Regions from separate parts of the Listeria sp. Marseille-Q6474 genome, predicted to be linked through region 1. Evidence: riboswitches for the same ligand, from Rfam matches in the RefSeq annotation. Region 1 holds a riboswitch; each other region holds the start of a gene.
What was found. A riboswitch is a leader RNA that binds a small molecule or an ion and turns the genes downstream of it on or off. The one in region 1 is predicted to bind S-adenosylmethionine.

Region 1 (7,915 bases):
ATGGATGCAATTTTGCTGGAGGCAGGTTTTTGTGACAGCAGTGATGCAACTATACTTGCAAAAAAAGCATATCAAACGGATTTTTGTGCAGGAATTATCTCAGGAGTACAAGAGCTTTTTGGTACTCCCGTAACGAAATATCGAGCAGGGAAATATTTGACAAGTAATGATGCTATTTCCGGCAAAAATATTAAAGGTTATTTAGAAGCCGGGACAAAAGTTTTTGTTTATAAAGAAACAGCAAAAACACTCAACCTAACTACTACAAAAGGAGTTCCGGGAAGCTGGGTTCTAAAAACGGAAGTAAATACGGGTAAAAGATAAAAAAAGGAGCGACTGATAGGTCGCTCCTTTTTTATTAACTTCTCTTACGCAAAGTATAAAGCGCGGTAGCTGTTAAAATAACTCCAAACACAGTTGCAAGTCCAGCTGTGTCACCAGTTGTTGGTAGGGAAGTGTTGGAAGATGTCCCTGAGTTAGATGCATTTGGTGTGGAGGTTGTTGGGTCTTCGGTAGTTGTAGTTCCGCCAGTATTTCCGGAACCATTACCGTTATCTGTACCACTATTTCCATCTGTTCCGCCGTTATTTCCGTTGCCATTGTCCGTTCCGCCATTACCGTTTCCATTATCTGGAGGGGTAGTTGAAGCTGCTTCTTGAACAGTTGCTTGGAAAGTTGTGCTGTAGCCGTTTGTGTCAGTGATTGTTGTTGTTACTTGGTCGCCTTTTTTAAGGTTTAAAGAAGTAACATCTACGGAGAACTTACCGTTTGCATCAGCTGTTGCGTTAGGTCCGGCAGCGAGTGCCATTCTTGCATTAGCAGTTGCTTTTTGAACAGAGACAGTTGCACCTGGTAAAGTAGTTCCAGTTAGATTTTTGTCTTTTTCAGCTAATTTATTGATTTTTGTAGCGTCTTTAATTGCTTTGATAGCTGCATCTTCGGTTTCTTTGTCGATTTCAGCTTGGGATTTGTAGACTTTACGTCCTTCTTTTTGAGCTGTAATGACTTTTCCGGCAGCTTTTTGGTCTTTAATGTAGTTGATGAATGTTTCTGTATCTGGATCGATTGCAGTTACTAGATTTGCTTTTTTGAAGGCTGAGAATCCATCGCCACCGCCAAATAGGAAGTCATTGATTACGACTTTGTATTTTTGGTCAGCTTTTAAAGGAGTGCCGTCTTCTGTTGTAACGCTCGCAACTTTGTAAGCATGGTCTAGATCATCTGTATCAGTGAAAGTATATTTTAATCCAGAAATTTGTAGGAAATAAGTTTGGTTGCTTAAATATTGTTGGTTTAGAGCTTCCAGAATATCAGCACCAGTCATTTCGACTACTTGAAGAATGTTACCAAATGGTTGAACAGCTTGTGCCGCGCCCCATGTGATTTCGTTTTGGCCATTTGCAAGACGAGTAGTAAGATCAGAACGAATTCCGCCATTGTTAGTCATAGCAAAGTCGACATCGGCGCCGGCTTTATTTGCCATGTAACGTTGCGCATCCGTAATCATGTTACCAAGCTCAGATTCTTTATCATCAATTGCTTTGTTGTCTGGATTTGTGTCACGAGAAATAACGTCTTTGTTTGCTAGTCCGATAGTTTCGTTAATAACACCTTCAATGCGGCTTTTCGCATCTTCGGTTACTGCGGTAATATCGGCATTTGGTGTGACGCTTCTCGAGTTATATGTAATTTTAGCGTCAGGTGGTGTAACGAAATCGCCGGTAGTTTTATCAAGTTCGCCAGTTACATCTGAAAAAGCTTTACCATTGTTGTAACTTTGGACGATACGAGTTTTTCCAACTAATCCGTTTGTGTATTGGTGATTGTGCCCTGCAAGGACTAAATCTACCGAGTTATTTGGGTCTAATTCATTTGCTTTTGTCATCATATTCGCAGCTTCCCCGGCTACATCTTGTTTTGTTCCGGTGTTTGGGTTCCCAGTGGAAAGTGCTGGAACGTGGGATAGAACAACGATTGCGTTAACGCCTTGGCCTCTAAGTTCAGCAGAGTATTTAACGATTGTTTCTGCTTCATCAAGGAAATCGTAGTCTTTAATATGATTTGCAAGAACTAAATTAGGAATTTCTGTTGTAACGATACCGATGAAGCCAACTTTGACACCATCAATTTCTTTTACATAGTATGGTAAAAAGCCTTCTGCGACTGTGTTTGTTCCTTTGTTGACCACGTTAGCTGCGACGATTTTCATGTCACTTTTAACGCGTGGATAAGCTTCTACGATTGGTCCGAATTTGTTTGTAGAAACTCCGTCCAAAATTCGTTTGTATTCAGGTAATCCTTCATCAAACTCATGGTTACCTAATGTGCCGACTTCGAAATTCATTTTTTGGAGAACTTTCATTGTTGGCTCGTCTTGAAGTAAACCTGATACTGCTGGACTTGCGCCGACCATGTCACCCGCTTGAACACGGATAGCATTGTCAGTTGTCGCCCCAGGATTTGCCTGTAAAAATGAGTTAGTGGCATTATCCAAATTGGTAGCTAAGTAATCTGCTCCGCCAATTGGTGAGCCCGATGCATCTTTAGAGGCTGTTTCAAGCGCTCCGTGGAAATCATTTATTCCCAAAATTTGAATGGGAACGGTATCCGCTGCTGCTTGTGATGTTGTCCCGGTGAATGGTGCTGTAAGTCCGATTGTGAGCCCTGCTACGAGTAAAACATGTGTGGTTTTCTTGAAAAATTTGTTCACTTTCACACTCTCCCTTTTTTCGCCAGTGGCAATTTTGTAAGCGCTAACTCAAAGGTGCCTAGCTATAATTGTAGCAAAGAGGAATCACCCTAGCAATAGGAAATGTGGATTTTGTGTAAATGTAACGATAATTTTTGGCTATATTTTCATTTCGGTTGAAAAAAGGGTAAACTATAGATAAAGGAGGGATAAGATGGATATCTCTAGTACGGAAATTTGGGATGCGATTAGAAGAAATAGTTTCTTACTGTATTATCAACCAAAAGTAGATGCCAAAACGAATGAGCTTATCGGATTTGAAGGTTTAATTCGACTAAAAACAGCGACGGCGATTCTAGCTCCAGCGGATTTCTTTGAAGATATTGCCCTTTTAAATGCTACGCGAGAAATGCAGGATTTCGTGGCTGAAACAGCAATTGAACAAATTAATCAGCTAGGGGGACGTTTTTCGATTTCGATTAATATTCCGGCACATTATGTTGTAAGTAGTAATTATATGGCTTTTTTATATGATTATGTGAAAGAACATTTAAAGTATCCGGAGTGCTTAGAAATAGAAATTATCGAACGGGGCGAAATTACGGAGCTAGCTGTTGCAGATAAAAACTTACGTAAAATTAAAAAACTCGGTGTCACAGTGAGCATGGATGATTTTGGAAAAGGCTATAGCTCGCTGGCATATTTGCGAAGTTTACCAATTGATATTGTAAAAACGGATATGTCATTTATTGCTCTTTTAAAAACGGATCGAAAGCAACAAATTATTATTCAAGCAATTGTTAATTTATGTCATGATTTAGGCGGGAAAGTCGTTACAGAAGGCGTAGAAGACATCGAACAAGTGAAGACGTTACGCAAAATGAAAGTGGATTATTTCCAAGGCTATTATTTTAGCCGCCCACTACCAATGAAAGAAATTAAAGAAAAATATTCGATTGTCTGAGATGCCTAAATGAAAAAATTGGTTGGTGTGAGAATGGTAATTTACCAAATTCACACCAACCAATTTTATTTTATTTGATTAAATTGTTTGAAGCATCTTTTACAACAACGTCATGCGCGCCACCTTCTACGATAGAAGTAGAAGAAACGAGCGTGATTTTTGCTTTTTGTTGTAATTCAGGGATATTGAGCGCGCCGCAGTTACACATAGTAGAGCGGACTTTGCTAAGGCTGATGGCAACATTGTCTTTCAAGGAACCAGCGTAAGGAACATAAGAATCTACGCCTTCTTCAAAAGATAATTTCTTATCGCCGCCAAGGTCATAACGTTGCCAGTTGCGCGCGCGGTTAGCTCCTTCGCCCCAATATTCTTTCATATACGTGCCGTTTAAATTCACTTTATTAGTAGGACTTTCATCAAAACGAGAGAAATAACGACCAAGCATGATAAAGTCAGCGCCCATTGCTAGAGCTAGCGTCATATGGTAATCATAAACAATGCCGCCATCAGAACAAATCGGAATGTATACACCTGTTTCTTCAAAATATTCATCGCGAGCTTTAGCAACATCAATTAGGGCGGTTGCTTGTCCGCGGCCGATACCTTTTTGTTCACGCGTGATACAAATGGAACCACCACCAACGCCAACTTTAACGAAATCTGCGCCAGCTTCTGCAAGATAACGGAAACCATCGCGGTCAACAACATTTCCTGCGCCGACTTTGACTGTATCGCCGTATTTACCGCGAACGTAGTCAAGTGTACGTTTTTGCCATTCGGAGTAACCTTCAGAGGAATCGATACACAAAATATCTGCGCCAGCTTCTACTAGAGCGGGAACACGTTCTTCATAGTCGCGTGTGTTAATTCCAGCTCCAACTACATAACGTTTGGAGGAATCAAGTAATTCTAATTTATTTTCTTTATTTGAGTCGTAGTCTTTGCGGAACACCATGTGAACCAAGTGTTCGTTATCGTCTACAAGTGGTAAAGCATTTAATTTGTGGTCCCAAATAATGTTGTTAGCTTCTTTTAAAGTGGTCGATTTTTTAGCAGTAACTAGTTTTTCAAAAGGCGTCATGAAATCTGCTACTTTTTCATCAGGACTCATACGCGTCACTCGGTAGTCGCGACTTGTCACGATTCCAAGTAATTTACCGTGCGCTGTGCCGTCTTCTGTAACTGCAACTGTAGAATGACCAGTTTTTTCTTTTAAATCAAGAATGTCTTGGAGGGTTTTATCTGGGCTGATATTAGAATCGCTAATGACGAATCCAGCTTTATGATTTTTCACGCGAGAAACCATTGCAGCCTCACTTTCGATTGATTGAGATCCGAAAATGAAGGATACGCCGCCTTCTTTAGCGAGAGCAATTCCCATGTTATCATCAGAAACAGCTTGCATAATTGCGGAAACAAGCGGAATGTTCATTGTGATAGCAGATTCTTCCCCTTTTTTAAATTTTACAATCGGTGTTTTTAAGCTAACGTTTGTTGGTACACATTCAGCCGATGAGTAGCCTGGAACTAGTAAAAACTCACTAAATGTGCGGGACGGTTCTTCAAAATAAAATGCCATTATTTCCACTCCTTCTTCTATTGTTAAATGTACTTATAAAATATCTTTATTATTTCAATAACTGGCTTGAAAGTCAATGACTGGGATGCTTTTTCGGGACGTTTTCTTTTAGTAGATGAGTGGAATATACTAAAAGTAAGGAAACTTTGGCGAAGGAGGTAATCAGATGGAAGAAGAAACACTATTAGAACAAGGCTACCGCAAGTATCGCGGGGCAGATGTAGATATTTATTTTAATACGAATATTTGCGCACATTCCGGTAATTGTGTAAAAGGTAACGCAGAACTTTTTAATTTGGATAGAAAACCATGGATTATGCCAGATAACGTACCAAAAGAAGAGGCAAAACGGGTGATTCATACTTGCCCAAGTGGAGCGCTTCAGTATATAGAGAAATAGGAGGATAACAAATGGAATATAAAAACGGTGAAAACAGAATTTATGCAGTAAATGAGGAAGGTGTAGAGGTCGGTGAAGTGACTTTTGTGCCAACTGGGGAAGACATGTTTATTATTGACCACACAGGCGTTGATGATGCGGCTCGTGGTCAAGGAATAGCTCAAGAACTTGTGAAACGCGCTGTCGAGAAAGCAAAAACGGAAGGAAAGAAAATTATTCCGCTTTGCCCGTTTGCAAAAGCTGAGTTTTCTAAGAAGCCAGAATATCAGGAAGTTCAAGCCGATAAATAATTAAGCGTAGACTGGGAACAAACCCAGTCTATTTTTTTATAAAATTATTTTTAAAAATCCAGTTTTCTCTTCTTGACATCTGGTTCTTTTCAGTGTATCTTTAATTCACAGTAAACTTATAGGAATAATAGTATTACAATTTCTTATCCAGAGTGGTGGAGGGAATCGGCCCAGTGAAACCCGGCAGCGGAGCGCAAGTTCTATGCTAATTCCGATCAGAAGTAATATTCTGGCAGATAAGTAGTAGCTTTTAATGAGGCGCTTCGATTCTGACCAAAAAACAGAGGAAGCGTTATTTTTAGCGCTTAAAGAGGGGAGTTTTTGTTAGATGAAGAAATTTTTATTAGTAGCGGTTATCTCGGTTTTTGCCTTGGTGTTAACAGCTTGCGGAGGCTCTGGCGCTAGTTCAGACAAAGCAAACGGTTCAGGCAAAGCGAAAGACGGCGGCTCTCTAATTATCGGCGTTACTGGGGATCCAGAAGTTATCAATCCGAACTACGCTTCTGACCGTGTAACATTAACGATTCAACAAGCTGTATACGCACCGCTATTTTGGGAAGTTGACGGGAAACCGGCACTTGCAAAAAGCTTAGATATTTCAGACGACAACTTAACTTACACTGTGAAACTAAAAGATGGTTTAACTTGGCATGACGGTAAGCCTTTGACTGCAGATGACGTAGTATTTACTGTAAATTCTATTTTAGATACAAAACAAAACAGCCCGAACCGTGGGAACTTTGTTTTTGATGATAAACCTGTAAAAGTAGAAGCAGTGGATGCCACAACAGTGAAATTCACTTTACCAACTGTTGCTCCAGCCTTTGAAAATACAATTAAAACGTTCTTCCCAATTCCAAAACACATTTTTGAAGGGGTAGAAAACATCGAGAAAAGTGATAAAAACAAAAATCCAATCGGCTCAGGTCCGTACAAATTTGTTGAATACAAAACAGGTGAATATGTTTCCCTAGAACGGTTCAACGACTATTTTGACGGCAAACCAAAATTGGATAAAGTTACTTTCCGAATCACAAAAGACCAAAACGCAGCTAATTTAGCACTGCAAAATGGCGAAATTAACTTAAAATCCATTCAACCTTCTGATAGAAAAAAAGTAGAAAAAGCGAGCGCGGTAAACATTATCACTTACCCGGAAAACCGCTTAAGCTATGCAACGTTCAACGAAAACCAACCAGCTCTTAAATCAAAAGAACTTCGCCAAGCCCTTTCTTATGCGCTTGACCGTGAAGAAATCATTGATGCAGCTTACGGTTCAGATGAATACGCAAAACCAGCTTCTTCGTTCCTAACAGAAAACACGAAATACTTCACAGATAAAGTAGAAACATACGACCAAGACATTGCCAAAGCGAAAAAATTAGTAAAAGAAAGCGGTTTTGATACAAGCCAAAAACTAACTGTTTACTATTTAAACAACAGTAAATCACAAGAAAGTATCGCGCTTTACTTGCAACAACAATACAAAGAAATCGGCGTGACACTTGACTTGAAACCAACAGATCCAAATGCACTAAGCAACATCACACTTGACCGCAAAAACGCAGACTACTCTATCGCACTAAATGGTTATATCATGGGGAACGATCCTGATGCGTATAAATCCCTATACCTAAGCGATGCGCCATACAACTATTCGAACTACCACAACAAAGATCTAGATGCACTTTGGGAAAAAGGTGCTGTAACTGCGGACGATAAAGAACGTCAAGAAATCTATGAAAAAATCCAAAACACCATTGCTGACGATGCTGTAATTTATCCAATTTCTTATGATAATGCAGTGCTAGCTCTTGATAGCCGTTACGGTGGCCAAAAAGCTGCAACACCACAACCAGTAACAATGTTCCGTGATCTTTCTAAACTATATTTAACGGAATAATAATTAAAAATCATTCGTAAAAAATCTGGCCTGCCATGCTTGTTTTTGGCAGGTTCAGGTTTTTACTTGTCATTTTTAGTGTTTTAGATA
Region 2 (7,915 bases), 1.5 Mb from region 1:
CAGGTGGCGATAAAGAAATTACGACAACCGCTGATTCTACGTTAGAAAGCATTGGCCATTTAATGCAGCTACTCGAAGTTGGTGGCGTCATTATTCTCGTTATATATCACGGCCACCCCGCTGGAAAACTGGAAAAAGATGCTGTTGTGACTTTTTGTGAAGCAATCCCACAACAAGATTTCCACGTTTTATCTTATCAATTTATCAATCAAAAAAATGATGCCCCATTCGTCATTATCATCGAAAAAAGAAAACCTAGACAAAGCTAGTAATTAGCCTGTCTAGGTTTTCTTTTTATTTTCCAAAATCGTATTTATCTGCTACGTATACATCATACCAAATCATAAAGATAACAACTGTCCAGATTTTACGACTATAGTCGAATTTACCAGCACAGTGGTCTTCTAGTAAGCCTAGAACATATTGTTTGTTAATTAAATGATCGGTTGGTGATTCTTTAATGATATTTTTAACCCAAGCGTTCATTTCGTCTTTTAGCCAGTGACGAATTGGTACTGGGAATCCTAGTTTACGGCGATTAAGTACGTGTTCTGGTACAAAAGTGGCTGCCGCTTTACGTAAGATGTATTTGGTTGTTCCATTGGTTGTTTTCATTGTATCTGGAATATTTCTTGCTACATTGTACACTTCTTTATCAAGGAAAGGTACACGAACTTCCAGTGAATTAGCCATCGTCATCCGGTCAGCTTTTAGGAGAATATCTCCACGTAGCCACGTATGAATATCAATATACTGCATTCTTTCTACAGGATGATAATTCTTAGTTTCTGCATAAAATGGATCTGTAATGTTCGTATAATCATGACCAGATTGGTATTTCGGAAGTAAAATTTGTTTTTCTTTTTCTGTGAACATTTTGGCGTTTCCGATGTAACGTTCTTCCATCGGTGTTGTTCCGCGTTCTAAGAAACTTTTACCACGCATTCCTTCAGGCATAATACGCGCCACGCTATTTAACATTGATTTAAATACGCCTGGCATTTTGTTAAACATCGCAAGGGAATTTGGTTCGTTATAAATGTTATAACCGCCAAAAAGTTCATCTGCGCCCTCACCTGATAAGGCTACTGTTACTTGTTTACGCGCTTCTCTTGATAAGAAATAAAGCGGAATAGCAGCCGGATCAGCAAGTGGGTCATCCATATGCCAAACAATTTTTGGTAATTCTTTCATATATTCTTCCGGTGAGATAACATAACTAATATTTTCTACACCAAGCTTATCTGCTGTTTCTTTTGCTACATCGATTTCACTGAAACCATCGCGTTCAAAACCAACAGAGAATGTTTTAATTGCAGGATGATATTCTTTGGCAATCGCCGCAATAATCGATGAATCAATACCGCCAGATAGGAATGAACCAACTGGTACATCGGAGCGCATATGCATTTTTACAGAATCATACATTACGTCACGCACTTCTTTAATCCATGCGTCTTCTGATTTAGTTACTGGTGCAAAAGATGCTTTCCAATAAGTTGTAATCTCCATTGGTTGACCGATTTTTTTCGTGAACTGATGCCCTGGTTCTAAGCGTTTTACATTTTTAGTTAAGGAATCTGGTTCTGGAACGAATTGATAAGTCATATAGTTTTGTAATGAAACTTCATCTAATTCTTTTTCTTTTAAAGCATGTAAAATGGATTTCTTTTCAGAACCCATAAATAGCTTACCGTCTTCTTCTGCATAGAAAAATGGTTTAATTCCGAATGGGTCGCGTGCGCCGTAAACAAGTTCTTCTTGTTTATCCCAAATAACAAAACCAAACATCCCACGAAGACGTTCTGCTGTTTTTTCTTTGTATTTCGCATATGTAGCGATAATTACTTCTGTATCACTTTCGGTTTCAAATGTCATTCCTTCAGCAACTAATTGCTCGCGGAGTTCCACATAGTTATAAACTTCTCCATTAAAAATAATCCAGTAACGTTCATTTTCATACGTTAACGGTTGATGACCGTTTTCTACATCAATAATACTTAAACGGCGGAAACCAAACTGCACGTGATCATCTGTGAAGTATCCTTCATCATCTGGCCCACGGTGCGTAATCATACTGTTCATTTGTCTAAAGGTTTCTTTATCAGCGCCAGTAATTTCTGTAATGCGGTCATGTACGCATCCTACAAATCCACACATGGTAACATTTCTCCTCTATATAGATAATCATTTTATCTTTTTTTCACAACGTCTATCATATCATAACTAGGCTTTCTTTGCACTGTTTAGGAAAGAAAAAAACCGAACATTCCTCACAAGAAATGTTCGGTTAAGCTTATTTTACGATTAATTTTTTTAAGGCTTCTGCTTTATCCGTTCTTTCCCAAGGTAAATCAAGGTCGCTACGGCCAAAATGACCAAATGCAGCTGTTTGACGATAAATTGGACGACGTAAATCAAGCATATGGATTATCCCAGCTGGGCGTAAGTCAAATAGCTCATTAACGCCATCAATTAGTTCTTGTTCTGAATAGTCACTTGTTCCATATGTGTCAATCGAAATGGAAACTGGATGCGCAACTCCGATGGCATATGCAACTTGTACTTCTACTTTTTTAGCAAGTCCAGCAGCAACGATATTTTTAGCTACGTATCTTGCAGCATAAGCACCCGAACGGTCTACTTTGGTTGGATCTTTACCAGAGAACGCTCCCCCGCCGTGACGCGCATAACCACCGTATGTATCCACGATAATTTTACGGCCAGTAAGTCCAGCATCGCCAAGTGGTCCACCAATAACAAAGCGGCCAGTTGGATTAATAAAGTATTTCGTATTTTCATCTAAGAAAGAAGCATCAATTACTTCTGGGAATAGATGTGTGTGTAAGTCTTTCGCGATTTGTTCTTGTGTGATGTCAGGATGATGTTGCGTTGAAACAACAATTGTATCAATGCGAACAGGTTGATTAAATTCATCATATTCTACGGTTACTTGTGTTTTCGCATCTGGTCGTAAATAATCTAATTTATTCGTTTTGCGTAATTCTGTTAACTTGCGTGCCAAGCCATGTGCCAAAAAGATTGGTAGTGGCATTAACTCTTCTGTTTCATCTGTAGCAAAACCAAACATCAAACCTTGGTCTCCTGCCCCAATTGCTTCAATAGCAGCATCAATTTCGCTGCCACTTCTTGATTCTAGTGCCTCGTCCACACCTTGCGCAATATCTGGTGATTGTTCGTCAATAGCCGTTAAAACAGCACATGTCTCTGCATCAAAACCATATTTTGCTCGAGTATAGCCGATTTCTTTAATAGTATCACGAACGATTTTAGGAATATCTACATAAACAGAAGTAGTAATCTCACCTGCTACTAAAACTAAACCAGTCGTCACAGTAGTCTCACAAGCGACACGTGCGTCCGGATCTTTTGAAATAATTGCATCTAAAATTGCATCAGATATTTGATCTGCAATTTTATCTGGATGTCCATCAGAAACCGATTCCGATGTAAATAGATGACGGTTTTTAGCCAATTTTATTTTCCTCCTTTAGTTCTCTCCAAATACGTCTCATATAAAAAGCCTCTCTCTATTTTGCACGAAACGCGCACGAATAGAGAAAGGCTATAATTATACCTTTGCTCTCATCGTTCAGGAGATATTACTCCTGCAACAGATTAGCACCTTTCACTTATATGTGTAGGTTGCTGGGCTTCAAAGGGTCAGTCCCTCTACCGCTCTGGATAAGAGATAAATTTTAATTCTAAGATAGAATACCATAAACTGAGGCTATATGCAATAAAAATTCGGTTTTGTCTTGATTTCCATTTGCAAAAAACAGTAAAAAAATGCCTTCCTTTATTTTTCGCTTATCATTATTTCCATCCTGTGGTATGATAGATGGATAAAAAAGATGTTTTACTTATCTAAAGGAGATTGTATCTATGAGTTTAATTACGTTATCCTTGATTATTTTTCTTGGGTTTTTAGCCGTTGTATGTTTATTTGATTTTGTTTTTCGTTGGTATTGGTTTAAATATTTCCTAGCAACAATGGGATTAATTGCAAGTGGTGTGGTATTTTTCATCAGTTTTTACGGTGGTGGGATGTCACAAACAGAAATCGCTATTGCTATTTTTATTGGTTCATTTGGTGAATATGTCGTATCACTTATTATTAGCCTAGTTCGCTTTATTTCCAAAAAATCAAAAAAACCTAAACAAAAGAAAAAAGTCAAAACAGCTTAAAAAACTAGCTACGTTAAAAGATGAGAATCTTTAATGTAGCTAGTTTTTTTATGGATAATTTTAAATCTAAAGCAAGTCGAAAGCTTTACGGATAACTTCCGCTGAATGTTCAAAATTAGTTTGTTCTTCTTTGGTTAGTGGTGGTTTTATCGTATCTAGAACCCCATTTGCTCCAATAAGTGCTGGTTGTCCGATATATGTATTTGTTTGTTCTGAAAAAACAGCTAACGGAAATACTTGTTTCGCATCTGTTAAGAGAGCATCAACAATTCCCGCTGTAGCAGTAGCAATTCCAAAACTCGTCCAACCTTTACCCGTTAAAATATTCCAGCCACCGCCGCGTACAGCATCTTTTAAAGCAGGTAAATCAAGCGGTGCCTTCGTTTTATAATCAGTGAAATTGACGCCACCGATTTTCACAGTCGACCACGCAACGAATTGTGATTCACCATGCTCGCCAAGAACGTAACCTTCGATGCTTTTTGGATTAATATGTAAAGCTTCTCCAACCACTCTTCTCATTCTAGCGGTATCAAGCGATGTTCCTGTTCCAAATACACGGGAACGATCAAAACCAGATATTTTTTGAATGAGCATGGTAATAACATCACACGGATTAGTAATATTCACAAAAATCCCTTTAAAACCTGTCGCTAAAATTTTCGGCACAATCTCCGTTACCGAACGACTTGTTTCAACGAGTTCTTCCATACGATCTTCTCGTAGTAGTGTTTCCGGACCAACAGCCATCACAATAATATCTGCATCTGAAAGAGCTTCCCAGTTATTCGCTGTAATGGTTGTATAGGAACGAGTCATCGATGCCATATCGCGTAACTCAAGCGCTTCACTCTCTGCTTTTGCTTCTATTTTATCAATTATAACGATTTCATCACAAATCCCTTGCGTAACAAGAGAAAAAGCCACGTCGCTTCCAACATGACCAGCACCAATTATACCAACTTTGCGTTTCAAAAAATCCCCTCCAAAATTAGTTACTTGAATTTAAAGCGATTAATTCATATTTAATGATGGTTTTATTATTTTCCCATACAAGTTTGCGCGGAATTGCTTCTCCAAGTGTTTCGCCTTCTTTTGTTTTACGAACAGCAATTGGAACATCAATTGGATAAATCCGGTAACCTACTTTTTCCAGTTCAAAGAAATTATCTGAAATTCTTTTTTCATTTCCCTTTGTTACGATCATTGTGTTTACCTCAAGTGGCATACCCAATTTTCTCACCTCCAGTTTCTTTTATAATAGCAGAGATTACCCTGGTTTGACTAGTTTTTATCGTTTAAAATCCGCTCAGCCTGCTTAACAATTTGTACCATTCCAGCGTCACGCATAAAAAAACTAAATGCCGGTTGCAAAATAAACTTACTAAGTGTTCCTTTCACAACAACTGGACCTTTTGTTTCAAAGTAGTTTTGTTGCCTTGTTATTGAAACAATCTTTGCTGTATAAACCCGTTTAGTAAAAGTTCGTTCCTTAGATTCAACTAAATAATCCGCAACAAAATGAAATCCTTCAGCCACTGCACCAGTCTCTTCCATTAGTTCGCGGCGGGCTGCTAAAAGACTCGTTTCACCGTGCTCTCCTTTACCACCGGGGAATTCGAGACCGCGAATTTTATGTTCCGTAAAAAGCCAACCATCGTCAATTTTAGGAATAATGAGTACGTCATCTGGATTTTTCCCTTGTTCTTCAAAATAAATGGTCACTTTATTGCCTAAAGTATCTTTATAAATAAACAAAAACTCACTTCCTTTTCTTTTTTCAAAAATATGGTAAGCTGTTAGTAAGATGAATTTTAGAGGATGAATATTAATGAAAAAAATGCTTATCGGAGGAATCCGACTTTATCAAAAATATATCTCTCGTTTCACTCCGGCTACGTGTCGTTTTTATCCGACCTGTTCTGCTTACGGAATTGAAGCGATAGAAACACATGGCGCCCTAAAAGGAAGTTATCTCGCAATTAGACGTATTTCCAAATGCCACCCTTTTCATAAAGGCGGACTTGATTTCGTACCACCTAAAAAAGATAAAAATGATGATTCTGGCCATACTTGTAAAGCCCATCATCACCATTAATAATAGCATGAATCGGTTTATACCGGTTCATTTTTTCTTGCTTTTTCTGAAATAATAAGGTATTATCAAATTCGGACTATAAATCGTAATTGCTACGATTAGTATACTATTTAAACAAGAACAATTTCGATTTAGAGGAGTGAATGGATTGAAAAAAAGTTATCTTCTTGCTTTAACAGCATTATTATCCGTTTTTTTAATACTTACGGGCTGTTCAGACAGTAGTAATACAAAAGCAACAAAAAGCGGTAAATTGAACGTCTACACTACCGTTTATCCTTTGCAGTATTTAACAGAACAAATTGGTGGCAAATATGTAGACGTTAAAAGCATTTACCCGCCTGGTTCTGATGCCCACAGTTTTGAACCGACACAGAAAGATATGATGAAAATTGCCGATAGCGATTTATTTTTCTATATCGGACTTGGTATGGAAGGTTTTGTCGATAAAGCAGAAAAAACATTAGCGAACGAACATGTTACTTTTGTCTCTACCGCAGAAAAACTCGACTTGCCAAAAGATCCTGATGCGGCCGAAGAACATGACCACGAAAGCGAAGAGGAACACGAGCACGGCGATATAAACCCACACGTATGGTTAAACCCTGTGTATATGGAACAAATGGCCACTATCGTAAAAGATAAGTTAATTAAAGAAATGCCCGATCAAAAAGAAACATTCGAGCAAAATTATCAAGCTGTAGAAGAAAAATTAAAAAAATTAGACACAGATTTCCGCTCCGTTACAAGTGAAGCAAAACAAGAAGATTTTGTTACAGCTCATGCCGCTTACAGTTACTGGGAAACAGAATATAACTTACATCAAATCCCTATAGCCGGCGTATCGACTAGCGACGAACCTTCTCAAAAAAAATTAAAAACTATCGTGGAAAAAATCGAAGCAGCAAAAATCCCTTACATTATGCTGGAACAAAACACTAATTCAAAAATAGCAGATGTCATCAAACAAGAAACAAATACAAAAACGCTGACACTTCATAATCTCGAAACACTGACACAAAAAGATATAGACCAAGGTCGCGATTATCTTTCCATCATGAACGATAATTTAAAAGCTTTAAAACAAGGACTTGATTATTAAAAAAAAGAAAGGCGCTCTAATTAATTAGAGTGTCTTTCTTTTAATTTATTTCGCTGAATTTTGCCTGAAGCTGTTTTCGGTAGATGCTCCACAATTGTTATTTGCTTAGGGATTTTAAAACTAGCCAAGTTCGTTTGACAAATATCTTTTAATACCCCTTCATCAAATCCTTCATTTACAACGATAAAAGCAACAGGAACACTGCCCCATTTAGCATCTGATTTACCTACAACCGCAACTTCTTCCACAGCCTCATAAGCGCCAATCACATGTTCTATTTCAGTCGGATAAATATTTTCGCCACCAGAAATAATTAAATCAGAACGCCGCTCTAAAACAAATAAGAAGCCCTCCTCATCCAAATAACCAATATCGCCCGTTTTAAACCAGCCATCTATAAAAGCTTTTGCCGTTGCTTCTTCATTGTGTAAATATCCAGGTGTAATCGAAGGTCCTTTTAGTAAAATTTCGCCATCGTCAGCAATTTTTACTTCTGCAGGAAATAA
Region 3 (7,915 bases), 1.6 Mb from region 1:
AGCGCATCTGGTAATTTTTTCCCGTTTTGAAGGATACCTGGTTCATGCATCGATACATTTGCCACGACAGGTAAATCAGTCGTCTCACGGAGAATTTTCAACACCGTTTTAAGTTCATCTAAATCATAATACGTCTCGAGCAAAATTGCATCCACACCATCTAACAAAAAACAGTATAGCTGCTCCCGAAAACTACGCTTAATTTCTTCCAGAGGAGCCGCCGGAAGTCTTGCATCCACAGCACCATTTATCCCGCCAATCGTGCCAAAGATATACGTCCCAGTCCCTCTCGCCGCTTCCTTTGCTAACCGAATGGCGGCTTGGTTAATTCGCTTCACTTCATCCTCAAGACCATATCGAGCGAGTTTAATATAATTGGCTCCGTAAGTATTAGTTTGAATAATATCCGCACCAGCACCAATATAAGCCTTATGAATCGCTACAATATCTTCCGGATGAGATAAATTCAGTTCTTCAAACGAACGGTCCACCCCGTAGGAATAAAGCAAAGTGCCCATCGCACCATCTGCAATTAATACTTTTTCGCTTAAATCTTTTCTTAAATTCATTTCGCGACACTTCCTTTCTTAACGAACGAAAGTGCTTGTTTTAAATCAGCAATCAAATCATCGGCATCCTCTAGTCCCGCTGAAAAACGTAATAATCCTGGTGTAATTCCTTGCGCCAAACGCTCCTCTTCCGGAACAGCAGCATGAGACATTTTAGCAGGGTAAGATAAAATACTCTCAACCGCACCTAAACTCACGGAAAATACCGGTAACTCCAAATGATTTACGAGCTCGCGCACAGCTTCTTCGCTACCAAGATCAAAAGACAAAACAGCTCCACCACTCGTGGCTTGTTCTACTTGAATTTCATAGCCTGCATGGGATGGTAACCCAGGATAATGCACCGCAACTACATCTGGTTCCGCATTTAAAAACAAAGCAATTTTTTCCGCAGTTTCCGTCCCAGCTTTCATCCGAACAGATAGCGTTTTAAGTCCACGAAGCAGCAGCCAAGAATCTTGCACCCCAAGAACCCCACCAGTTGAATTTTGCAAAAAGTAAATAGCTTCAGCCAAATCCGGGTTATTAGTAACAATAAGCCCCGCCAAAATATCACTATGACCGCCAAGAAATTTCGTCGCACTGTGGATAACCAAATCTGCCCCAAGCTCTAACGGTTTTTGAATAAGCGGTGTTAAAAATGTATTGTCAACAAACGTATGGCAGCCATTCGCTCTCGCAAGTTTAGAAACAGTCCGAATGTCCGTCACATGTAATAGCGGATTGGATGGTGTTTCCAAGTAAACCAACTTAGTATTCGCTTGAAACGCCTTCGCAACTTCATCAATGTTTGTCGTATCAACAAAAGTATGCGTAATCCCAAACCTCGGCAACACTTGCTCAACCAAACGAAAAGTTCCACCATACACATCTTTTGAAATAATAAAATGATCCCCTTTAGATAGTGTGAAAAGTGCCGCAGAAACAGCAGCCATACCACTTGCAAAAGCAAAACCGTTCGTGCCACCTTCTAATTCCGCAATCGCTTGCTCCACTTTTTCCCGCGTTGGATTGCCACTTCTTGCATAATCATAAGTATGGTAATTATCAAAATCATGTTGATGAAATGTAGACGATAAATGAATGGGCGTATTAAGTGCACCTGTTTCTTTATCGATTCCTAAACTAGCTTTAATTACAGCTGTATCTTGCCCATAATCCTTAGCCACGAGCGGTCACCCCTTTCAAAACCGCATCAAGCGCTTTAGATAAATCAGCAATTAAATCTTCACTAGCTTCAATTCCAACCGAAATTCGTAATAATTTATCTGTGAGCCCATAAGAATTTCTAAGTTCCACTGGAATATCGGCATGAGTTTGCGTTGTTGGATAAGTAATCAAACTCTCTACCCCACCTAAACTTTCCGCAAAAGTAAACAACTCAAGCTCTTTTAAAAGTGGCGATACGAGCGCTGCATCCTTAATAAAGAAACTAATCATTCCCCCGCGGCCCGGATAACGCACTTCCTCCACTAACTCATGCTCCTCCAAAAACGCAGCGATTTTCTCCGCATTTGCTTGATGCTGTCTCACTCGTAAAACAAGCGTCTTCAGACCACGAATCAAAAGCCAACTATCAAATGGCGATAACACAGTACCCGTTGCATTTAGCTGATCAAAAAAGAATTTTCCAAGCCATTCCTCTTTAACAATAACCGCGCCTGCCAGCACATCGTTATGTCCACCAAGATACTTCGTCGCACTATGAATAACAATATCTGCGCCTAAAGTTAATGGTTGCTGCAAAACAGGTGTATAAAAAGTGTTATCTACAATAACAAGTAAATCATTCGCATGTGCCCACCGAGACACACTAGCAATGTCTGTTTCTTGCATCAATGGATTAGTCGGCGTTTCGATGAAAATCGCTTTTGTTTCCGGGCGAACCAATTTTTCCAAATCATTCACGTTCGCCCCGTCCCAATAAGAAAAACCAATCTGATATTGCGCTCCAAACTGTTCAAAATATCTAAAAGTCCCACCGTACAAATCCTGCGAGCTTATGATATGTTCACCCGTTTTAAAAAGCTGAAAGACTAATTGAATTGCACTCATCCCAGAACTCGTCGCAAATGCATGCGTTCCATTCTCTAGTTCCGCAAGTGCTTCTTGTAAAGCATCTCGCGTTGGATTTCCCGTTCTAGTATAATCATATCCCGTTGATACCCCAAGATCGGCATGCTGGTAAGCTGTAGAGAAGTAGACTGGCATATTGACAGCACCCGTTCTTTCACACTTTCTATTTCCAATTTGCGCTGCTATCGTCTCTTGTTTCAGCTTTGCCATAATTACCTCTCCTCCATTCCTTTATTTCTCTAATACTTGATATTCTGCACGAACTTCTTTAGTAGCTTTAATCATATCTTGAAGTGCGGCAATTGTTTCAGGCTCTTTACGCGTTTTCAACCCACAATCCGGGTTAATCCAAAATTGTTTTGCATCAATTGCACGTAACGCACGACGGATATTATCTTGAATTTCTGAAACAGTTGGAACTCGCGGGCTATGAATATCATAAACACCCAGTCCAATTTCTTTATCATAAGTCACTTCTTCAAATGTCGAAATAATCTCCCCATGACTTCTTGACGTTTCAATCGAAATAACATCGGCATCCAAAGCGCTGATTGTATCAATAATGTCATCAAAATCCGAATAGCACATATGCGTATGAATTTGCGTATCATTTTGAACCGAAGCAGTTGTTAATTTAAATGAATATACCGCATCATCTAAATATTTTTGCCATCTCGCTTGTTTCAATGGTAAACCTTCACGTAAGGCTGGCTCGTCCACTTGGATAACCTTAATGCCATTACGTTCTAATGCTTCTACTTCTTTACGAAGCGCGAGGCCAACTTGATTCGCAACAACACTTTCCGGCACATCATCACGGACAAAACTCCAATTGATGATTGTTACTGGCGCCGTTAGCATCCCCTTCACTGGGCGCTTCGTTAACGACTGGGCATAGACGCTTTCTTTCACTGTAATTTCCTCTGTAAAAGCAACATCCCCGTAGATAAGTGGTGGACGAACCGCTCTCGAACCATAAGATTGTACCCACCCAAATTTAGTTGCCTGGAAGCCTGCTAATTTTTGTCCAAAATATTCTACCATGTCAGTACGTTCAAATTCACCGTGAACTAACACATCGATATCTAAATCCTCTTGAATTTTAATCCAGCGAGCAGTTTCTTTTTCAATAAATGCATTATATTCTGCATCGGTGATATTTCCTTTTAACCAATCTGCACGTGTTTTCCGAACTTCTGGTGACTGTGGAAAACTTCCGATAGTCGTTGTTGGAAACAGTGGTAATTTGAGCCATTCATGTTGTAATTTGATTCGTTCTGCAAATGGTAATTCTCGGTCAACCCGAACATTTTCTAAATTAGCAATCGCCGCTTGAACTTCTAAATTATTTCGATGGCTTGATTCATTAAGTGCTTTTACAGCCTCACGAGCTTCATTTAGCTCAGCAGCCACACTTTCCTCACCTTCTGTTAAAGCTTTCGTTAAAATAGCAATTTCATCTAATTTTTGATCAGCAAATGATAAACCACCTAGAATCACTTCATCTAAATCAGGTTCGCTTAGTTTGGTTACTGGTACATGTAATAATGAATTGGATGGTTGGACAATCAATTTATCCTCCGCCACATAATGAGCGATGTCAGTAAGGAGTGCCAATTTCGCATCCAAATCACTGCGCCAAACATTTCGACCATCAATCACCCCAGCCGCTAAATATTTATCTTGCGGAAATCCGTGAGCTTTCAACGCTTTAATCGAATCGCCGTGATCATGAACAAAATCAATTCCAACCGCCGCAACTGGCAAATTAACAACCTCTTCATAATAATCCAAACTTTCAAAATAAGTTTGTAATTCTATTTTCAAGTTTGGTACAGCATCATGAAACGCTTTGTATACTTTTTCAAATAAAGCAATTTCTTTTTTATCAAAACTAGTTGCAAGATAAGGTTCGTCAATTTGAACCCACGTAGCACCAGCAGTTTCAAGCTCTTTCAAAATTTCAATATACGCTGGAATAAATTTATCTAATAATATTTCAAAGCTTTCTGCATCGCTACCTTTTCCAAGTTTTAAATAAGTAACTGGACCAACTAGTACTGGCTTCCCTTCAATCCCAAGCTCGATTTTCGCTTCCTCGTAGTAGTAAAGCGCCCGGTTATCTAATACTTTAGGATCAGCTTCAGCAAGTTCTGGCACGATGTAATGATAGTTAGTATTGAACCATTTAGTCATTTCAGAAGCAACCGCGTCACTCTTACCACGCGCAATATCAAAATATGTATTTAGCGAAACTTTCCCACCATCATGTTGAAAACGTTTTGGAATAATCCCAAATGTAACGCTCGTATCAAGCACTTGATCATAAAAACTAAAGTCACCAACTGGAATCAAATCAATTCCTTTATCTTGTTGTTTTTTTAGCGCATGTAATCTTAGAGCTTTCGTTTCCGCCAATAATTCCTTTTCTGAAATCGCACCATTCCAAAACTTTTCTAGCGCACGTTTCCATTCACGTTTCTCCCCAAGTCTCGGATACCCCAAGTTTGAACTAATCGCCTTTACCATACCTATCACCTTATCCTCTCAATTTTTTGCCAATAAAAAACCTCCCTAGAGAACTAGAGAGGTTTGGAAGTTTCGATACACAAATACAGTGAAACTTTTTAAGTCTCTCTTATCTCTCGAAGCATCACACTTCGCAGGATTTAGCACCTTTTCAACGAATTGAAAGGTTGCTGGGTTTCAACGGGCCAGTCCCTCTACCACTCATAATAAGAGTAATTTATTTAGTTTTTTTAATCACTTAAATTGGATTGAAATCATCATACCACTTGCAACTAAAAACTGTCAATCATTAAATTTTTATTTTCTTTCAATGTGCTTCCTTCCGTCCTCCCAAAGCTAATAATAAACAGCCTAGCAAAAGGATTCCAGCGACCACAAAATAAAATATTTGATTTCCAAAAATCCCTATCATCATCCCCGTTGCACTCGGACCAATAATACTCCCTAAACTAAAGAACATTCCTACCAAAATATTTCCAGCCGGAAGTAGTTCAAGCGGCGTCAAATCAGTCATATAAGATAACCCTAGTGAATAAAGGGAGCCTAGCAATATCCCCAAAATAAAGAAAAATATCACAAAGAAAATAGGTATCTTAACAAACGCTGTTAATACAAAAACCACAGCCCCTGCTCCAGTCAAAAGCGGTAACATTTTACCACGACCAAATTTATCACTAATAATCCCAATCGGCACTTGAAAAATAATCGTCCCAACTGAAAAAGAAGAAATAATCATCGCAATCATCATTGTATCAAGGCCATCTCGCAACCCTACAACTGGAAATGTCGCATTAAGTCCGGTTTCAAGAATCCCATACAAAAACGGTGGAATCATCGCAACCCAAGCCATCTTAAATACGCCCGAAAAGCGTTTTATACTTCCCCAAAAAGAAATTTTCCGAATAACAGCCTTTTCTCCCACGAAATCATTTCGAATAAACCAAACAAGGCTCCAAGCAATCAATACTAAAATACCTGACAAAAAGAAAGGCAAGTTTGCATTTACTTTTGCCAAATTCACCAACTGTGGCCCAATCGCAAATCCTACAGAGAAAAACAAACCATAAATAGCCATATTCCGACCACGCTTACTAGGATCACTCATTGCTCCAATCCATGTCTGCGATGAAAAATGCAACATATGATCCCCAATACCAATAAGCAATCGCAATATAAACCAAAAATATAAATTAAACCAAATAGGAAAAGCAAATATTGCAATCGCAACAAGCCCTCCGCCAACTAATATTATAGGCTTGTAACCATATTTATGTAAAGGTGCCTCAATAAATGGAGAAATCAGTAGAACACCTAAGTAAATTCCTGTTGCATGAAACCCATTTATTCCAGCACTTACCCCTTTTTCTTCTAAAATTATCGCAATAAGTGGCAGTAAAACACCCTGAGATAATCCAGATATAGCTACAACCATCGTTAAAATCCAAAACTTCCCTTTTGCCCCCATAACACACCTCCGAAAACTTACTAAAAAAAAACAATGTCGATGTTCGACATTGTTTTTTTAGATGACCCGTACGGGAATCGAACCCGTGTTACCGCCGTGAAAGGGCGGTGTCTTAACCGCTTGACCAACGGGCCATATCTGGCGGAGAAGGAGGGATTTGAACCCTCGCGCCGCGCGAGCGACCTACACCCTTAGCAGGGGCGCCTCTTCAGCCACTTGAGTACTTCCCCAGATATAAAAAATCTATTCTCTTTTTGAAAGAATAACTCCACAGGCAGGACTCGAACCTGCGACCGATCGGTTAACAGCCGATTGCTCTACCAACTGAGCTACTGTGGAATAAAATGGGCCTAAATGGACTCGAACCATCGACCTCACGCTTATCAGGCGTGCGCTCTAACCAGCTGAGCTATAGGCCCCTAGTAAATCTAATTTCATGGTAAAAAGCGGGTGATGGGAATCGAACCCACGACAACAGCTTGGAAGGCTGTAGTTTTACCACTAAACTACACCCGCATAATAAAATTTAAAAACAAAGGGCGGATAATGGGAATCGAACCCACGAATGCCTGAACCACAATCAGGTGCGTTAACCACTTCGCCATATCCGCCATAAGGCAAAAATGTTTAAAAAGAATGGCTTGGGACAGAATCGAACTGCCGACACCTTGAGCTTCAATCAAGTGCTCTACCAACTGAGCTACCAAGCCATAATGGCGGTCCCGACGGGATTTGAACCCGCGATCTCCTGCGTGACAGGCAGGCATGTTAACCCCTACACCACGGAACCACTATTGCGGGGGCAGGATTTGAACCTACGACCTTCGGGTTATGAGCCCGACGAGCTACCAGACTGCTCCACCCCGCGACAATAATATTTAATTTAGTCCACATATCACAAGTGAAAAAACGGAGGAAGAGGGATTCGAACCCCCGCGCGGTATTACCCGCCTGTCGGTTTTCAAGACCGATCCCTTCAGCCAGACTTGGGTATTCCTCCATGATAATAATAAAGTGACAAGTGGACCTTGCAGGACTCGAACCTGCGACCGGACGGTTATGAGCCGTCTGCTCTAACCAACTGAGCTAAAGGTCCAAGATTGAAAATAGCGGCGGAGGGAATCGAACCCACGACCTCTCGGGTATGAACCGAACGCTCTAGCCAGCTGAGCTACGCCGCCATAATAATAAGGCTACCATTTTCTTTCTAATTATGTGATTAAATGTGAAGTAAGTGGAGCCTAGCGGGATCGAACCGCTGACCTCCTGCGTGCAA
Region 4 (7,915 bases), 170 kb from region 1:
AGTAGTTTTCCGAGTGTTCCGTTTTTCAAATGATCTATTCCACCAGCTAAAATGCTTGGAAGAACGTCGAATTTGCGTGATACAAGAGCGAGCGCAGGTTCATCAGCCTCATCACCAATAAAATGAAGTGAAACTAATTTTCCGGTTGCAACATATTTTTCAAGCAAATCTTGCGGGATGTCGAAACTAGCTTCCGAGCCAACAAAGCGTTTTGTTGTCGCATGTTTTGCTTTGGTGAAAATATCAAGAACGGTACCTTGCTCTACTAAATGTCCATTTTCCATCACAGCAACCCGGTCACAAATACGTTGAATGACATCAAGTTCATGTGTAATTAAGAAAATCGTAATGCCAAGCTCAGCGTTAATCTTAAGTAACAACTGCAAAATTGCTTCTGTTGTTTCAGGATCCAAAGCACTTGTCGCTTCATCGCTTAAAAGAATTTCTGGTTCATGCGCAAGAGCACGAGCAATCGCAACACGTTGTTTTTGACCGCCGGAAAGCTGACTTGGATAATTGTTTCTTTTATCCTCTAAGCCAACAATCGACAAGTATTTATTTACGCGAATCTCGATTTCGTCTTTTGGAACACCTTCTAATTTTAACGGTTTGGCAATGTTATCATAGACAGTTGCGGTTTTAAGTAAGTTATATCCTTGGAAAATCATACCAATTTTCCGACGAGCGACACGAAGTTCTTTACTTGAGAGGGTAGACAAATTCTTTCCATCAATTAAAACTTGGCCGGCATCAGGACGTTCAAGCAAGTTGATGCAACGAACGAGGGTACTTTTTCCGGCGCCACTGTAACCAACGACACCGAAAATTTCTCCTTTTTCGACTGTAATAGAAACATTTTTGACGGCTTCTACGGTTTTTCCATTTACGTTAAATGACTTTGAAACTTGATGTAATTCGATCAAAATAAAACAACTCCCTAGAATGCAGGTACTACAGACCCATTAAATTCTTTTTCAATAAATGCTTTTACGTCATCAGAATGGTAGTATTTTTCTAATGTTTTAACGACTTCATCATCTTTGTTTTCGCTACGGATAACAAATACGTTTGGATATGGATTGTCTTTTGTTGGTTCATGGTAAATTGCGTCTTTATTAATAGAAAGTCCAGCACCCATTGCGAAGTTAGTATTGATAGCTGCTGCTGCAACTTCATCTAATTGTGCAGGGATTTGAGAAGCTTCAAGTTCAACGATTTCAAGGTCAAGTGGGTTTTCAGCAATGTCTTTTTTCGTTGCTTTTTCTTCCACGCCATCTTTTAATTTAATAATGCCAGCATCTTCAAATAGTTTTAAGCCACGATATTCGTTACTTGGATCGTTTGGAACGGCAATTTTGTCGCCTTTTTTCAGGTCTTTTAAGTCTTTAATATCGTTAGAGTAAACACCCATTGGGAATGCTACTGTTTTAAAAGCAACGTCTAATTTGTAGCCTTTATCTTTCTTTTGTTGCTCTAAGAACGGGATTGTTTGGTAGTTATTCGCATCGAGGTCACCGTCGTTTAAAGCTGTATTTGGTGTATTATAATCATCAAAAGTTTTGATTTTGATTTCAAGGCCATCTTTTTTCGCTAATTTTTGAACTTCTTCAGCGATTTGTTGGTGAGGTCCTGCTGTTGTTCCAATGGTGATTTCTTTTGTGCTTAAGGCTTTGTCGTCACTGCCTCCTCCACATGCTGCTAATCCTAAAACAAGGCTTGATGCAAGTAAAATTCCTAACCCTTTTGTTAATTTTCTCATCTTTTTTCCTCCCTAGTATGTTGTGTGATTATCCAGATTTATTCATGAAAACAATAAAAAACTTCTCTATTTAGAATAGAGAAGTGGAAAGTCGAACATATCCAGCTCCTCTTATCTACCAAAACGGAATACACCATTTTGCTGGAATTAGCACCTTCACTTTACGCTTAAATAAAGTTAGGTTGCCGGGCTTCATCGGGCCAGTCCCTCTGCCGCTCTCGATAAGAGAAAATATTTTAGAAAAACCTGTTAGTTAAAAATATACGCATTTTAAGATAATTTGTCAATGCTTTTTTAAGTTTTAAAAAAATCATACTGGACAAATACTTCAGAAAACTTTACTATTTTAATCAATGAAACTTGAAAAGGACGGGTGCCAAATGAAAATTTCCAAACGCTTGCAAAATTTACCAGATCAATTTTTTTCTAGCCTTGTAGAAAAAGTGGGAAAGAAAGTGGCAGAAGGTCATGACGTGATTAATCTAGGTCAAGGAAATCCAGACCAGCCAACACCCAAGCATATCGTGGAAGCAATGAAAACAGCTTCAGAAAATCCAATGAATCATAAATATTCGTTGTTTCGTGGAAAACAGGAACTTAAACAAGCCGCGGCTGATTTTTATGCGCGTGAATATAATGTAACCATCGATCCAAATACAGAAGTAGCCATTTTATTTGGGACGAAAACAGGGCTTGTTGAACTGCCAATGTGTTTAATGGATCCAGGTGATGTAATGCTTTTACCAGATCCGGGCTACCCAGATTATTTATCAGGAGCAGTTTTAGGAGAAGTTGAGTTCGAAACAATGCCACTTATTGCTGAAAATGACTTTTTACCAGATTTTAATAAAATTCCTGAAGAAATTGCGAAAAAAGCGGAGTTGATGTATTTAAATTATCCGAATAACCCCACTGGCGCGGTTGCTACGACTCACTTTTTTGAAGAAACGGTTGCTTTTGCTAAAGAAAACAATATCACGATTGCACATGATTTTGCTTATGGTGGTATTGGTTTTGATGGGAAGAAACCGATTAGCTTTTTAGAAACTCCAGGGGCGAAAGAGGTTGGAATCGAACTTTATACGCTTTCGAAAACATACAATATGGCTGGCTGGCGCGTAGGATTTGCTGTTGGGAATAAAGACGTTGTCGAAGCAATCAACCTCATTCAAGATCATATGTATGTAAGTTTATTCCCAGGTATTCAAGATGCTGCAATTGAGGCTCTCACAGGCGATCAAACTTGTGTACAAGAATTAAATGCTCGTTATGAAAGCCGTAGAAATGCATTTATAGCTGCTTGTGATAAAATTGGTTGGGAAGCAATTGCTCCAGCGGGCTCTTTTTTTGCATGGATGCCCGTTCCAAAAGAGTTTACAAGTAGTGAATTCGCGGATTACTTATTAAATGAGGTTAGTGTAGCTGTTGCTGACGGAAGTGGTTTCGGGACTTTCGGTGAGGGTTATGTACGCGTTGGACTTTTAATGGATGAAAAACGATTAGAAGAGGCAGTTGCACGAATTTCCAAGCTGCATTTATTTGATAAAGTGGCACAAAATTAAGAGATTATGTGATTTTAAGAGAAAATAGCTTGTAATAATTCAGATAATTAACTGTATGTGTTATAATTGATTAGTAAGTCTATTCTTAGCATGTTGTTTTATGAAGACAGGCCGGAATTTAAAGTATTTAGTGAGATTTTTTTGCATTAAATAAAAAGTATCTGTCCCGGTTAAAGCCGGCGAAATCCAGGAATGAGAGGACTGTAAAAAAATGGCAGAAAAGAAAATTCTTGTAGTAGATGACGAAAAACCGATTGCGGATATAGTTAAGTTTAATCTAAATAAAGAAGGCTTTGATGTATATTGCGCCTATGATGGCGATGAAGCGTTAGAACTTGTAGAAGAAGTTCAGCCAGATTTGATTTTACTGGACATTATGCTTCCAGGTCGTGATGGTATTGAGGTATGTCGTGAAGTACGTAAGAAGTATGATATGCCAATAATTATGGTAACTGCAAAAGATTCCGAAATTGATAAAGTTATCGGACTTGAACTTGGTGCCGATGATTACGTTACGAAACCATTTAGTAACCGCGAATTAATCGCTCGTGTGAAAGCCAACTTGCGCCGTCATAGCCAAGTAAGCTCAAACGCTGCTGAGGAAGAAGAAAACAGCGAATTAGAAATTGGTTCATTGATTATTCATCCAGACGCATATGTTGCTTCAAAACGTGGAGAAACAATCGAACTTACGCATCGTGAATTCGAATTACTTCATTATTTAGCTAAACATATGGGTCAAGTCATGACAAGAGAACATTTACTTCAAACAGTTTGGGGCTATGATTACTTCGGTGATGTTCGTACAGTCGATGTTACTGTTCGACGTCTACGCGAAAAAATTGAAGATAATCCAAGCCATCCAGCGTGGTTAGTTACAAGACGCGGCGTTGGTTATTATTTACGCAATCCAGAACAAGAATAAATAAACAAGAAGTGGTCGCCAAGCAAAAAACTTGGAGGACCACTTTTTTTGGGTATATCCGCATACTTAATAATTATTTTTATAAATAAATTGACCCAAATAACAGGAAAAACAATACGTCTACCCTGCAACATATGGTATACTAATTTAAATATATTACCCCGAATAGGAGTAGAAAGACTTATGCATAAAATGAGATTTTTTCAGTCTGTACAATTTAAGTTAGTTATTATGTATTTGCTATTAATTATTGTAGCAATGCAAGTAATCGGCGCGTATTTTGTACGTGAGCTGGAAGGGCAACTGGAGAAGAATTTTCAAGATTCCATCACGAATAGCATCACGTTGCTGGATTATAATGCTAGAGAAGAAATCATAAAAAATAGCGATAACTCAGTGAAGCTACAAAATGATATTCGAGAGCTTTTGGTCGACTATTCACGTGCAAGTAGCAACATAATCGAAGTAAGAATAGTAGATGACAAAGGCAAAATTCTCGGGACTTCCAATTTAGATAATCAAGGCATCGTTGGGCAAAAAAGTAACGATCCCCTTGTTAAACGAACCTTATCACTCGGAACTACATCTGAGGATAAAATTTATAAAGACGAATCAAATAAAAATAACCGTGTCTGGGTGAACGTATCCTCCATCAAAAATAAAGGACAAGTGATAGGGGCTATTTATCTTGTCGCCGATATTGAAAGTGTATATAAACAAGTGGATGACATTACGAACATTTTCATTACTGGTACTTTGATTGCCATGATCATTACAGCGGTACTTGGAATTTTACTATCCAGAACGATTACGAAGCCAATTATTGAAATGAAACGTCAAGCCTATGCGATGGCGCGAGGAAACTACAGCCGGAAAGTTAAAGTCTATGGCGTGGATGAAATTGGCGAACTAGCTGATTCCTTCAATACACTAACAAAACGAGTTCAAGAAGCACAAGCTATGACAGAAGGAGAACGGCGCAAACTTTCCTCCGTACTTGCCTATATGACCGATGGAGTAATTGCTACAGACCGCCGCGGAAAAGTTATTCTTATTAACACGCCAGCTGAAAAAATGCTACGCGTTAAGCATGAGAGTGCCAATGGTCGATCAATTATTGATGTACTAGATATTGGTGATACCTACCAATTTGAAGATTTGATGGAAGTCGATGGTTCATTAACGATGGACCGTAGCACGCTTGATAAACCATACGTACTGCGCGCTAATTTTTCCGTTATTCAAAGAGAAACTGGATTTAATAATGGCGTTATTGCAGTACTTCACGATATTACCGACCAAGAAAAAGTCGATCAAGAACGCCGCGATTTCGTTTCTAATGTGTCGCATGAATTAAGAACCCCGCTTACAAGTATGCATAGTTACTTAGAGGCTCTAAGTGACGGGGCATGGGAAGATAAAGAAATTGCGCCACGTTTCCTTGAAGTGACTCAAAACGAAACAGAACGAATGATTCGTCTTGTAAATGACCTGCTTAAACTTTCAAGAATGGACGGCGGAAGAGAACAATTAGAAAAAAGTTTCGTGAATTTCACAGACTTCTTCAATCATATTATCGATCGTTTTGAAATGATGAAAAAAGAAACAATCATGTTTAAACGCCACATTCCAAAAGAACCGGTTATCATCGAAATTGATGAAGATAAAGTAATGCAAGTATTAGATAATATTATTTCGAATGCCAATAAATATTCACCGGACGGGGGCCGAATTTCTTTCTACTTGAAAAAATTTGAAGATGAAATTGAAGTTAGTATAGCTGACGAAGGCTTAGGCGTACCAGATGAAGATTTGGCAAATGTATTCGACCGCTTTTTCCGTGTTGATAAAGCTCGCTCGCGGGAAATGGGAGGAACAGGGTTAGGACTAGCGATAGCTCGCGAAGTTATCGAAGCTCATGGTGGCCGAATTTGGGCAGAACGCAACAAGTCCAAAGGTACGATAATTAAATTCACCCTGCCATACAGTGACTTACCGGAGGATGATTGGGAATGATGAAAAAAACAGGATTTCGCTCATTTTTATTAACAGTTCTAGTCGTGCTCAGTATCGTCTTAAGCTACTTTATTTGGAAGGGACAACCTGATTACGAAGCGATTAACGTTAAAGAAGTTGAAAAAACAACCATTGATAAAACCATGACAACATCACAAGTATTTAAACCATATAAATTAGCTGTTAATGCAAATGAAATTAATTACCAAAGCTTAGACTCAGACTTGTTAAATGAGTTAATGGCACAAGGAAAAGCATTTAGTTTCTCAGAAGTAGTTCTTGCCAATAAAAAAAGTAATGAAGAATATGAGAAATTAATCCATAAAAATGGGACGATAGAGATTATTTTCCCTAACAATATTCCATTTTCAATTTTTGCTCAAAATTTCCAAGTGGAAGGAGAAGGGCTAGAATCTGCCTTCTTTAATCGTATTGTATTTGATATAAATAACACGGATACTGGGCTTCATTCCGTTTATTTTGCCAATGATGACCAAGAAAATATTTACCAAAGTTCCTTGCAAAATAAAGATATTGATAAAATAGAAAAAATTGTTAAAAAGAACGAAAGTAAACTCGCGCAAAACGATAAAGTTATTTCCAATAAACGAAATCTGTTCTTAAGCTCCGAAAAAACAAAGCTAAATCGCAAAAAATACATTACGGATTCGCTTGAAATCAATCTATTTACCTCTGCGCTATTTCAAGATTCAGGTACAGTTAAGAGCGAAGGAAATACCTATACGGACGGCTCTAGCGTCATTGAAATGGATACAGAAAATAAGGTTTTAGAATATGTAAATCCTTCTCAAGAGCGCACTAATCCTGAAGATTTAAATAACGTCAAACGAGCTGGATTGATTCAAGATAGTTTCAATTTTGTAAATGATCATGCGGGTTGGACTGGGGATGGCGCTTATTATTTCACCGGTTACGCAGCCGAAAGCGCAACGACCAATTTTAGTTTGTTTATAGATAATTTACAAGTTTATAATGAAGATGGTATGGCTGATATTTCTGTTACAGAAGGCCTTGAAGCAGTTTATAAATACATGCGTCCATTTTTCCGTTTAGATACGGACGTTCCTGGAGAGAAAAAAGAAGTAACTATGGAGTCGTCTTATTCCGTCTACAATGCACTAGTTGAAAATCCTAATGTGAAAGCCGAAGAAATAGAAGATATTGTTCCTGGCTATCACATGAAAAGAAGTGAATCATCTGGTATGAACCGCATTGTTACATTAGAACCAACTTGGTTATATAAATATCATGATAAATGGTTCATCTTCCAACCTGAAGCAGAAAAGGCGGGTGAATAAAGATGGATTGGCGTAAAACACAAATGATTTTTATTGTAACGCTCCTCATTTTAAATGTCTTTTTAGCAGTGATTTTCTTTAATAAACAATTATCAGATGATCCAGACACATTAGGAAATGAAACTTTAGAAGAACGATTAAAAGCAGATAATATTTCTCATCCTGATTTATCAAGTAAGCCAACTAGTGGAGCTATCTTCACTACCGAACAAGCCGCTTTTACGACAAAAGATGTTAGTGATTTGACAGGACAAGCAATTACGCTCAAAGACAACAATAAACAAATATATTCTGTCCTACAAACACCCATAAAAGCTGGCAAAAAAGGCAACAA

Region 2: linked by a shared signal. The riboswitch ahead of metK (methionine adenosyltransferase) and the one ahead of OC533_RS07770 (ABC transporter substrate-binding protein) in region 1 are both predicted to bind S-adenosylmethionine.
Region 3: linked by a shared signal. The riboswitch ahead of metE (5-methyltetrahydropteroyltriglutamate--homocysteine S-methyltransferase) and the one ahead of OC533_RS07770 (ABC transporter substrate-binding protein) in region 1 are both predicted to bind S-adenosylmethionine.
Region 4: linked by a shared signal. The riboswitch ahead of OC533_RS06990 (MetQ/NlpA family ABC transporter substrate-binding protein) and the one ahead of OC533_RS07770 (ABC transporter substrate-binding protein) in region 1 are both predicted to bind S-adenosylmethionine.

What each region holds. Positions count from the first base shown of each region.
Region 1 covers NZ_CAMPPS010000001.1:1,551,461-1,559,375, reverse strand. Annotated here, with positions in the region: gene OC533_RS07800 (N-acetylmuramoyl-L-alanine amidase) at 1-324, shown strand, start outside; gene OC533_RS07795 (bifunctional metallophosphatase/5'-nucleotidase) at 359-2,716, opposite strand; gene OC533_RS07790 (EAL domain-containing protein) at 2,904-3,653, shown strand; gene OC533_RS07785 (IMP dehydrogenase) at 3,724-5,232, opposite strand; gene OC533_RS07780 ((4Fe-4S)-binding protein) at 5,399-5,632, shown strand; gene OC533_RS07775 (GNAT family N-acetyltransferase) at 5,644-5,922, shown strand; SAM riboswitch class I at 6,063-6,165, shown strand; gene OC533_RS07770 (ABC transporter substrate-binding protein) at 6,251-7,825, shown strand.
Region 2 covers NZ_CAMPPS010000001.1:16,142-24,056, reverse strand. Annotated here, with positions in the region: gene OC533_RS00165 (class I SAM-dependent methyltransferase) at 1-269, shown strand, start outside; gene asnB (asparagine synthase (glutamine-hydrolyzing)) at 295-2,160, opposite strand; gene metK (methionine adenosyltransferase) at 2,297-3,496, opposite strand; SAM riboswitch class I at 3,604-3,712, opposite strand; gene OC533_RS00150 (hypothetical protein) at 3,907-4,209, shown strand; gene OC533_RS00145 (L-lactate dehydrogenase) at 4,276-5,184, opposite strand; gene OC533_RS00140 (DUF2584 domain-containing protein) at 5,201-5,443, opposite strand; gene ytkD (RNA deprotection pyrophosphohydrolase) at 5,494-5,967, opposite strand; gene yidD (membrane protein insertion efficiency factor YidD) at 6,041-6,307, shown strand; gene OC533_RS00125 (metal ABC transporter substrate-binding protein) at 6,456-7,409, shown strand; gene OC533_RS00120 (o-succinylbenzoate--CoA ligase) at 7,430-7,915, opposite strand, start outside.
Region 3 covers NZ_CAMPPS010000001.1:86-8,000, reverse strand. Annotated here, with positions in the region: gene OC533_RS00090 (bifunctional homocysteine S-methyltransferase/methylenetetrahydrofolate reductase) at 1-569, opposite strand, end outside; gene metC (cystathionine beta-lyase) at 566-1,738, opposite strand; gene OC533_RS00080 (aminotransferase class I/II-fold pyridoxal phosphate-dependent enzyme) at 1,731-2,855, opposite strand; gene metE (5-methyltetrahydropteroyltriglutamate--homocysteine S-methyltransferase) at 2,877-5,174, opposite strand; SAM riboswitch class I at 5,281-5,387, opposite strand; gene OC533_RS00070 (MFS transporter) at 5,482-6,639, opposite strand; tRNA gene OC533_RS00065 (tRNA-Glu) at 6,702-6,773, opposite strand; tRNA gene OC533_RS00060 (tRNA-Ser) at 6,779-6,869, opposite strand; tRNA gene OC533_RS00055 (tRNA-Asn) at 6,906-6,978, opposite strand; tRNA gene OC533_RS00050 (tRNA-Ile) at 6,985-7,058, opposite strand; tRNA gene OC533_RS00045 (tRNA-Gly) at 7,085-7,155, opposite strand; tRNA gene OC533_RS00040 (tRNA-His) at 7,178-7,250, opposite strand; tRNA gene OC533_RS00035 (tRNA-Phe) at 7,277-7,349, opposite strand; tRNA gene OC533_RS00030 (tRNA-Asp) at 7,354-7,429, opposite strand; tRNA gene OC533_RS00025 (tRNA-Met) at 7,434-7,507, opposite strand; tRNA gene OC533_RS00020 (tRNA-Ser) at 7,550-7,639, opposite strand; tRNA gene OC533_RS00015 (tRNA-Ile) at 7,662-7,735, opposite strand; tRNA gene OC533_RS00010 (tRNA-Met) at 7,747-7,820, opposite strand; tRNA gene OC533_RS00005 (tRNA-Ala) at 7,875-7,915, opposite strand, start outside.
Region 4 covers NZ_CAMPPS010000001.1:1,381,920-1,389,834, reverse strand. Annotated here, with positions in the region: gene OC533_RS06995 (methionine ABC transporter ATP-binding protein) at 1-923, opposite strand, end outside; gene OC533_RS06990 (MetQ/NlpA family ABC transporter substrate-binding protein) at 938-1,759, opposite strand; SAM riboswitch class I at 1,868-1,987, opposite strand; gene OC533_RS06985 (pyridoxal phosphate-dependent aminotransferase) at 2,140-3,321, shown strand; gene yycF (response regulator YycF) at 3,533-4,246, shown strand; gene walK (cell wall metabolism sensor histidine kinase WalK) at 4,430-6,262, shown strand; gene yycH (YycH family regulatory protein) at 6,259-7,581, shown strand; gene OC533_RS06965 (two-component system regulatory protein YycI) at 7,584-7,915, shown strand, end outside.